One region of the Lysinibacillus sp. FSL K6-3209 genome, then DNA from elsewhere that is predicted to be linked to it. Evidence: riboswitches for the same ligand, from Rfam matches in the RefSeq annotation. Region 1 holds a riboswitch; the other holds the start of a gene.

Region 1 (5,328 bases):
GACAATAGAAGATTTACAATATTTAAAAGCTTTTAAACCATTTGTTGAGGACAACATAAATCACATCGTTGACCGGTTTTATGAAATGATTGGAACTGAGCATAGTTTAGTAGATATTATTAATAAACATAGTTCTGTGGATAAATTGAAGGTCACATTGCGTCGTCATATTATTGAAATGTTTAACGGTACAATTGATGATGAATTTTATAAAAGACGAGTAAGTATTGCAAAAGTGCATGTACATATCGGACTGAGAACACAATGGTATATTTGTGCTTTCCAAGATTTAACCATGTCATTTATTGATTTAGTTGAAGAACATGTAGTGCATCCGAAAGACCAATTGAATACAATACGAGCAATTTCTAAAATTTCTAATTTCGAGCAACAACTTGTATTAGAAGCGTTTGAAAGTACAATTGAGCAACTGAAGGAAAACGTTGAACGTGAGAAAGAAGCAGTTGAGAAAAAAATTGTGGAATCGTCAGAAGGATTAGCGACCATTTCACAAGAAACAAATGCCTCCTTCCATCTATTAAATAATCAATCACATGAAATTAAGCAATTGGCAAAAAAATCGCTTCAGGTGAGTACGTTAGCAGAAAGTCAAGCAATAGAAGGTCGCGAATGCTTACAACATCAATCTCAAAATATGTGTAATATTATTCAGTCAGTGGATGATATTACGGATAATATTAAACAATTAACGGATATGTCGAAAGAAATGGAAGCGATTATGAATGTTGTAACGAACATTGCCAACCAAACAAATCTGCTTGCTTTAAATGCAGCTATTGAAGCAGCCCGCGCTGGAGAGGCGGGGAAAGGCTTTAGTGTTGTGGCAGAGGAAGTACGTAAATTGTCTAGTCAGACGAAAGAATCTGTTACATCCGTTGCAAAATTATTAGAAAAAACGACAGAGCGAACGTCTAAACTGGCATATTCGCTTAGTAATATTCAGGCAGAGGTTGCTTCAGGTGAGGAGAACATGGCTCAAACTGAAGGACAGTTTAACAAAATATTAGATGCAATGACAGAAGCTAAGTGTCAAAATGACCTTATGGAAAAAGAGGTTCAGGCCGTTGCTCAGGTCCTTCATGAGCTTGGGCAAGCATTTAATGAGGTAACAAATTCAGCTGACAAATTAGCAAATGTCGCACAAAACTTAAACTAGGTGTCAGGCACTCAAACAATTTGAAATTGTTTGAGTGCCTGACACTTTATAGTGTTGCTAAATTTGTAATGGGTTGAACGTTATTGTTTGTGAAAAAAGTTTATACTAATAAGGAGAGAAATAACGAATTAGGGGCGATACTTTATGAAAACAATAGTTGTATTAGGTGGCGGCATTACTGGTTTATGTACGATGCATTATTTACAACGCCAAGTATTGCAAAAAAACATAGATGTCAAACTAGTGCTTGTTGAGAAAAATCCATACTTAGGTGGTAAGTTACATTCCGCTTATGAGCAAGGCTTCATTATGGAAACGGGTGCTGACTCAATTGTGGCTCGTCATAAAGGGGTCATGGAGCTGGTGCAGGAGCTTAATTTTGAACAGGAGCTAGTGTACAACGAAACAGGGATATCTTATATCTATACAAATGACGAATTACATGCGATCCCTGCTGATTCAACATTCGGTATTCCAATGAGTTTAGCGTCTCTTGAAGCAAGTACGCTAGTATCAGAAGCTGGTAAACAAATAGCATTGCAAGATTTAACAATGCCGAATAAAAGCTTTACTAAGGACAGCTCAATCGGTGAGTTTTTAACATATTACTTAGGGGAAGAACTTGTACAAAATCAAATTGCACCAGTATTAGCTGGGGTATACTCGGGTGACCTCCATCAACTGTCGATAGCTTCTACCTTACCGTACATAATCGACTATAAAAATGAGTACGGTAGTATTATTAAAGGTTTTGAGGCAAATCGCGAACAATTCGTGAAAGCTTCCAACAAAAAGTTTATTTCGTTTAAACAGGGCTTATCGTCACTTATCAATCGTCTTGAAGAAACGTTAACAAATGTAGAAATTATTAAAGGCGTAGCAACAACCAATGTAAAAAAACAGGAAAAACATTATACAATCACATTAGCAGATGGGAGGAAGTTTGAGGCTGGGCACGTAGTATTAGCACTGCCAAATGAAGCCGTGCAAAGCTTATTACTGGACCCATCTTTGGATCGCTATTTTAAAGAATTTACTACAGCCTCTGCCATCACCATATACTTAGGCTTTGATGTACCGGATGCAGTGCTACCAGCAGATGGGACAGGCTTTATTGTGTCACATAACTCGAATGTACAATGCAATGCCGCAACATGGACAAGCCGAAAATGGAAACATACATCTGCTAATAGTAAATTGCTTGTGCGCCTCTTTTATAAAAGCATTAACCCTGCATACGAAACATTACGTATGATGACAGATGAAGAATTGACAGCTGTAGCATTAGAGGATGTAAAGAAAAGCTTAGGCATTGATGAAAAACCAATGGTTGTAAATGTAGCCAAGTGGATCGATCAAATGCCAAAATACGATTTGGCACATCATGAGGCGTTGAAAGGCTTAACAGCGGAGCTTGCAGAACGGTATCCCAACTTATCGATAGCAGGTTGCTCATATTTCGGGGTAGGTATTGGTGCTTGTATTCAAAATGGTAAAAAAATAGGCGAAGCGCTTGCGGAAAAACTAGAATAACAGTGAAGTTAAAACTAAAATAATATTTTTTTCGGGAGAAATCTCCTTTGTTAAGTGAAATAGTCTTGACTCTATCGTCTGTAAACGATATGATTCTTTTAATTATTTGAAAAATTCATACTACATTCTTATCAAGAGAAGCAGAGGGACTGGCCCTATGAAGCTTCAGCAACCAACTTATGTCAGGTGCTAAATCCAGAAGACCTTTTTGGTCGAAGATGAGAAGGAACAACAATTGCGATTCGTTAAAGCCTTCTTTTTTGTAAAAGAAGGCTTTTTATATTTTGGATACAAGGAAAGAGAGGGCTACGATTTATGGGATTGCTAGAAAAGTTAAAAACACATGTGCTTACCGCGGATGGAGCCATTGGTACTGTATTATATGGCTACGGCTTAGAGTACTGTCATGAGGAAATGAATGTACAGAGACCGGAGTTAATTGAAAAAATTCATAGAGAATATATAGCTGCTGGTGCAGATGTCATTCAGACCAATACTTACGGTGCAAATGCGATTAAATTAGCACGTTACGGCTTAGAATCACGGGTTCAACAATTTAATGAAGCGGCAATCACGATTGCAAAACGAGCGGCAGCTGATGGCGGGCAATTTGTTTTAGGGACAATTGGGGGCATCCGTGGCATTCGTAAAAGTGATGCTACATTAGAGGAAATATTATTGACTGTTGAAGAACAAGCAAATGTGTTACTTGCAGGCAATCCTGATGGTCTTTTACTTGAAACGTATTATGATTTTGAAGAGTTAAGTGCAACATTAAAAATGTTACGCAGCAAAACAAAGCTACCAATTATTGCACAAGTATCCATGCATGAGCCGGGTGTGTTGCAAAATGGAATGACGTTAAATCAAGCATTACATGAGTTACAAGCTCTTGGTGCAGATGTAGTAGGCGTCAATTGCCGTTTAGGTCCCCATCATACAATTCAAGCATTTGAAGGTGTAGAGATTCCTGATAAAGCATTTATGTCAGCATATCCAAATGCGTCGCTACTAGATTTAGAGGATGGGCGTGTCGTGTATGAGTCAGAAGCTGATTATTTTGGCCGTGCAGCAGTTGCATTGCGTGACCAAGGTGTTCGTTTAATCGGTGGATGTTGTGGTACAACACCTAAGCATATAGCAGCTGCGAAGAAATATTTAGAAGAGTTAACGCCTGTTGAAGCAAAGTATACGAAACCTGAAAAAGTAGAGATTGTACGGGAAGCAGAACCTGCGACATATGAACCGCTACATGAAAAGGTGAAGCGCGAACGCTCGGTTATCGTAGAGTTAGATACTCCGAGACATCTAGAAATTGATGGTTTTATTCAAGGGGCAAAAAAATTATACGACGCAGGCGCAGATGTCGTGATGATGGCTGATAATTCGCTTGCATCTCCCCGCATTAGTAATGTCGCTATGGGTGCACTATTAAAGGAAACACATGGTGTACGACCGTTGACGCATATTACGTGCCGTGACCGTAACTTAATTGGTCTACAGTCCCATTTAATGGGCTTAAATGCACTTGGCATTCATGATGTTTTAGCGGTTACTGGAGATCCCACAAAGGTAGGAGACTTCCCAGGTGCCACAAGTGTTTATGATGTTTCATCCATGGAGCTTATTCAATTAATTAAACAGTTAAATGAGGGGATATCATTTTCCGGTAAGCCACTTCGTAAGAAAGCAAACTTTTCTGTTGCGGCAGCATTTAACCCGAATGTTCGTGTATTAGATCGGGCAGTAGCTCGCTTAGAGAAAAAAATCGAACATGGTGCAGATTACTTTATTTCACAACCAGTTTATACAAAAGAGAAAATTGTAGAAATTTATGAGGCAACAAAGCATTTAGATGCTCCAATTTATATCGGTATTATGCCAGTAACGAGCTATAAGAGCGCCGAGTTTTTACACCATGAAGTACCAGGGATTAAATTATCAGACGATGCACTATCACGTATGAAGGCGTGTGGTGAAGATAAAGAACGTTCAACATTAGAAGGGATTGCAATTGCCAAAGAGTTAGTAGAAGTAGCGGCAGAATATTTCAATGGTATTTATTTAATTACACCGTTTTTACGCTATGATATGACGCTTGAATTAATGAAATTTATCGGACAATTGGATGAACAGAAAAAAGGAGTAAGTATAGATGGCTAAGCACTTGATTGAAGAGCAACTAGAGAAACGAATTTTAATTCTGGATGGCGCAATGGGTACAATGCTTCAAAATGAAAACTTATCAGCAGAAGATTTTGGTGGTGAGGAGCTTGATGGTTGTAACGAGAATCTTGTATTAACGAGACCCGATGTGCTTGAAAAGGTTCATCGAAAATATTTAGAAGCTGGTGCGGATATCATTTGTACAAATACGTTTGGCGGTACACCTCTCGTATTAAACGAATATAATCTTGGGGCTAAGGCAGAAGAGATTAATAAACGTGCTGTGGAAATTGCACGTAAAGTAGTAGATGAGTTTTCTACTCCAGAATGGCCACGTTTCGTTGCGGGAGCGATGGGTCCAACAACGAAAACATTATCAGTCACTGGCGGTATTACCTTTGATGAACTAGAAGAAAACTTTTATGTACAGGCAAAGGCTTTAATTGAAGCGG
Region 2 (5,328 bases), 560 kb from region 1:
AGCAATCACAGCCTTCGCTTGTCCATCAGCTTCCCATTTCCACATTCACATAGTCCTCCTAAATAATTAGTTACACAATAATTATAACGAAATATTCGTACCATTATAAAATTATATTTGCATAAAATTGCGTATTTGATACGATAATACTACATCAAAGAAAGAAAAGAGGCGATTAGCATGATTTATCCTTTTAAAGACAAAACACCTACAATCGATCCATCAGTTTTTATTGCTGACTATGCAACCGTTACTGGAGACGTAACGATTGGAGCAGAGACAACAATATGGTTTAATACAGTGATTCGAGGCGATGTATCCCCTACAATTATTGGTAAACGAGTAAGCATCCAAGATCTTTGTTGTCTACATCAAAGTCCAAAATATCCATTAATAATCGAAGATGAAGTAACAGTTGGACACCAAGTAACCTTACATAGCTGTACAATTCGAAAAAATGCCTTAATTGGTATGGGATCAATTGTGTTAGATGGGGCAGAGATAGGAGAAGGTGCATTTATCGGTGCGGGTAGTCTTGTCCCTCCAGGTAAAGTCATACCTCCCAATTGTTTAGCATTAGGACGTCCAGCGAAAGTTGTACGTGAATTAAATGCTGAAGATAAAGAAGATATGGAACGTATCGTTAGAGAATACGCGGAAAAAGGACAATATTACAAATCTCTTCAAAAATAATGGTTGCTCAATTCGGGCACATTGCCCCATAGTTGTAGGTGTTTAAATACGAAACAACTCTTTATGAAATAAATTCGCAATTTTCTTCCAACCGCCTTCAGTACATCTTGTATGCTAGACGTACGGGAAGAAAGCGAATTTTTTCAATCACTTACGTAAAGTTCGCTTAAGTCTTTCACTTGATTAGAGAGCACTAGTTGCCTTCACAATTTAAATAGAAGGTGCATTTCTCCCCGACCTAGTAGCAGTAAGAAGAAATGTGAAAGGCAAGATAAAAAGGGGCCACTAGCTAGCCCCTTTCAATAAAACATTTACGTTTGTTCATTACCAAATCGAATGTTCTTGATAAAACAGATTATAAACTCGCTTTTTCTCTTAGTGCATCTGCCTTGTCCGTATTTTCCCAAGGTACATTTAAATCTGTACGGCCAAAGTGACCGTATGCAGCCGTTTGTTTATAAATTGGACGACGTAAATCAAGCATTTTAATGATGCCTGCTGGACGTAGATCGAAAAGTTCGCGAACCCATTTTACGATTTCACTTTCACTTACTCGTCCTGTACCAAACGTATCAACGGCAATCGATACCGGTTGCGCTACACCGATAGCATAAGCAAGCTGTACTTCTGCACGTTCTGCTAAACCAGCTGCAACAATATTTTTCGCTACATAACGAGCTGCATAGGCTGCTGAACGGTCCACTTTCGTAGCATCCTTACCAGAGAATGCACCACCACCATGACGTGCATAACCACCGTATGTATCAACGATGATTTTACGACCAGTAAGTCCAGCATCTCCTTTTGGACCACCAATAACAAAACGACCAGTTGGGTTGATGAAGTATTTAGTCTGTGCATCTAATAACTCACTAGGAACTACTGGAGCAATTACTAATGCTTTTAAATCTGCTTGAATTTGTTCAAGTGTTGCTTCTTCATCATGCTGAGTTGAAATAACGATCGTATCAACACGAACAGGGACATTGTTTTCATCATACTCAATTGTTACTTGCGTTTTACCATCTGGACGTAAATATGCTAATTCACCTGATTTACGTACTTCTGTTAAACGACGAGCCAATTTATGCGCTAAACTAATTGGTAAAGGCATTAATTCAGGTGTTTCATTACATGCATAACCGAACATTAATCCTTGGTCACCTGCACCAATCGCTTCAATATCCGCATCTGTCATTGAACCTTCACGCGCTTCTAATGCTTGGTCTACACCTTGGGCAATATCAGGTGATTGCTCTCCGATTGCGACTAGTACAGCTAAGTTTTCAGCATCAAAGCCATACTTGCCTCGTGTATAGCCGATTTCTGCTACTGTATCACGCACAATGCCTTTAATATCTACATAAGTAGAAGTAGTAATTTCTCCTGCTACTAATACTAAGCCTGTTGTGACTGTTGTTTCACACGCTACACGGGCATTAGGATCTTCTGTTAAAATGGCATCTAAAATAGCATCCGAGATTTGATCACAAATTTTATCGGGATGTCCTTCTGTTACACTCTCTGATGTAAACAATCGACGGTTTGTCATTTGGTTTTCCTCCTATTACTCTTACAAATAGTATTTGCGAAATTAATACGGTACTCATTACCCATGTCAAGTCCGCTCCTAAAGGATTGAACTCTCAAGCCGTTGTTGCTTTTAACATGAGGATTTCGAAAGATCCGTCATTATAATAAGGAAAGAATTGCACATACTTACCTTTACATTCATTTTAAAAATAAAAAAAATCCTTTTCTCACGTGTACTTAACATGAGGAAAGGAATAATGACTGCGTAACCTTTCACTCTTATCGTTCAAGGGGTATCCCCTTGCATCAGGTTGGCACCAACGCATGTCGTGAAATAGTTCATGCAGGTTGCCGGGTTTCACAGGGCCTGACCCTCCACCAGCTCGGGATAAGAGTATCCGTTCAATTCCTCATCTTACGGAAAAGGTAGAACAATGTCAATTATTTTATGTCGTTTTGTTGAAAAGTATTTAAAACTCGAAAATAATTTTTGAATTAGTATAGATTATTAAAGCAATTGTGTTATACTATTTTTGAAATTAAGAAAAACTCCCTCAAACTCAAGGGAATACTATAAAAAAGGATGGTATTTAATCGATGAATTCAGTAGAAATTGCAAACGAACTGAAGGAATTATTAAACGGCGGGAACATTAACGTTCAACTTTCAGTACCACAATTAGCTGAAAAAGCTACATCTCGTGGTGAGGCAATGTTAACAGTAGATGGCGCAGTTCGTGCAGAAACTGGCAAATACACTGGTCGTTCACCTAAAGATAAATATACGGTAGAAGAAGAAAGCACAAAAGATAAAATTGACTGGGGTAAAGTAAACCAACCAATTTCTTCTGAAGTGTTCGATAACTTATATGTAAAAGTAGTTAAATACTTAAAAGAACGTGACGAATTATTTGTATTTAAAGGTTTTGCAGGTGCTGACAAAGATTCACAATTAAGTATTCAAGTAATCAATGAATATGCTTGGCACAATCTTTTCGCCCATCAATTATTTATCCGTCCAACTGAAGAAGAATTAGCTTCTCACGTTGCTGATTTCACAATTATTTCAGCTCCTAACTTTAAAGCAGATCCAGCTGTTGATGGTACAGCTTCTGAAACATTCATCATTGTATCACTTGAAAAGAAAATCATCCTAATCGGTGGTACTGAATATGCTGGTGAAATTAAAAAATCTATTTTCGGTATTATGAACTACCTTTTACCGCAACAAGGTATCCTATCAATGCACTGTTCAGCAAACGTTGGAGAAGCTGGTGATGTAGCATTATTCTTCGGTTTATCTGGTACTGGTAAAACGACTTTATCGGCTGATCCTGACCGCAAATTAATCGGTGACGATGAGCACGGTTGGTCTGACAACGGCGTATTTAACATTGAGGGCGGTTGCTACGCAAAAACAATTAACCTTTCTGCTGAAAAAGAACCTGAAATCTACAACGCAATCCGCTTCGGTTCTGTACTAGAGAACGTAGCTGTAGATCCTGAAACTCGTGTTTGCGATTACGATGATGGTTCATTAACAGAAAATACACGTGTTGCTTATCCAATCCAATATATCGAAAATATCGTTGATCCATCTGTTGCAGGTCACCCAAAAACAATCGTTTTCTTAACTGCTGATGCTTTTGGTGTTTTACCTCCAATCAGTAAATTAACAAAAGAACAAGCAATGTATCACTTCCTAAGTGGTTTCACATCTAAACTTGCAGGTACTGAACGTGGTGTAACAGAGCCAGAACCAGTATTCTCTACATGTTTCGGTTCTCCATTCCTTCCACTTCCAGCAACTGTGTATGCAGAAATGTTAGGTCAAAAAATCGATGAGCATGGCGCACAAGTATTCCTTGTAAACACTGGTTGGACTGGTGGCGAATACGGTACAGGTAGCCGTATGAAGCTTTCTTATACTCGTTCAATGGTACGTGCTGCTATCGACGGAAAACTAAACAACGTTGAAACAATTCAAGACGCTGTATTTGGCTTACACATCCCTACAGCGGTTGAAGGTGTACCATCAGAAGTACTGAACCCACGCGATGCTTGGTCAGATAAAGCTGCTTACGATGTGAAAGCTGCTGAACTTGCTGGTCTATTCAACGACAACTTCAAGAAATTCTCAAATGTTTCTGAAGCAATCACTAAACTTGGTGGTCCATTAAAATAATGCATACAAAAAGGGAACGATGTATTCGTTCCCTTTTTTTAGTGTCTTTTTTTAGTGCCAGGCACTCAAACAATTTTCACTGTTTCTTCATCCACTCACATAATGCACGAACCATTTCACGATTTTGTGCTGGTGGATATTGGTGGGCAAAACGTTGATCATACCAAGTTTCATACACCTTATTGGCATCTTCTAAGTAAAATGCTAACTGCCTTGCATGCTCAATATCTACATTTTCATCCCGATAGCCGTGGATAATTAGCACTGGGGCTGTAATCTTTTCGACTTGAAATAAAGGTGTGCGTGCATCATAGGCTTCTGGTACACGATTAGGTGTCCCACCAATAATCCGTTTCATCATACGACGCATATCGGTTCGCTCCCAGTATGTAGCAGTGGCATCCGAAACGCCTGCCCAAGTCACAACGGATGTAATATCCTTCCGTAAAATGGCCGTCCAGAGCGCCATAATACCTCCACGTGAAAAACCAAACACATGGATATGATCGTTGCAAAATTGTTTTAGCACATCTACTCCATGCACTGCATCAAAACGATCTTGACCTGCAAACTCATCACGGCCTTCTCCACCTCTATTCCCCCGATAATAAGGGGCAAACACGATAAAACCTTGGGCTGCAAATTGTGCAACACGTGCTGGTCTTACCATGCCGATACTTTGCATACCTCCACGCAAATATAAAAAACCGTCATATGTACCTTCTGCTTTAGGCTCTGCTAGCAAGCCTTTGACACGTAGTCCAAGGGATAGATACGTAATTTCTGTTAATCGAATAGCTGGATTCGGTGAAGGATATGGACGTTTTTCAACTATTTCACCATTGATTGTCAAAACGCTTCAGCTCCTCTAGCATTTTTTGCATGCCTTCATCTTTCATATGGAAGCTTAAATTTGGA

What was found. A riboswitch is a leader RNA that binds a small molecule or an ion and turns the genes downstream of it on or off. The one in region 1 is predicted to bind S-adenosylmethionine.
Region 2: linked by a shared signal. The riboswitch ahead of metK (methionine adenosyltransferase) and the one ahead of MHH88_RS19745 (bifunctional homocysteine S-methyltransferase/methylenetetrahydrofolate reductase) in region 1 are both predicted to bind S-adenosylmethionine.

What each region holds. Positions count from the first base shown of each region.
Region 1 is NZ_CP150264.1:4,058,676-4,064,003, reverse strand. It holds gene MHH88_RS19755 (globin-coupled sensor protein) at 1-1,177, shown strand, start outside; gene hemG (protoporphyrinogen oxidase) at 1,322-2,710, shown strand; SAM riboswitch class I at 2,836-2,935, shown strand; gene MHH88_RS19745 (bifunctional homocysteine S-methyltransferase/methylenetetrahydrofolate reductase) at 3,026-4,873, shown strand; gene metH (methionine synthase) at 4,866-5,328, shown strand, end outside.
Region 2 is NZ_CP150264.1:3,495,138-3,500,465, forward strand. It holds gene MHH88_RS16970 (alpha/beta hydrolase) at 1-45, opposite strand, end outside; gene MHH88_RS16975 (gamma carbonic anhydrase family protein) at 181-693, shown strand; gene metK (methionine adenosyltransferase) at 1,049-2,245, opposite strand; SAM riboswitch class I at 2,503-2,621, opposite strand; gene pckA (phosphoenolpyruvate carboxykinase (ATP)) at 2,824-4,410, shown strand; gene MHH88_RS16990 (prolyl oligopeptidase family serine peptidase) at 4,487-5,263, opposite strand; gene MHH88_RS16995 (NUDIX domain-containing protein) at 5,247-5,328, opposite strand, start outside.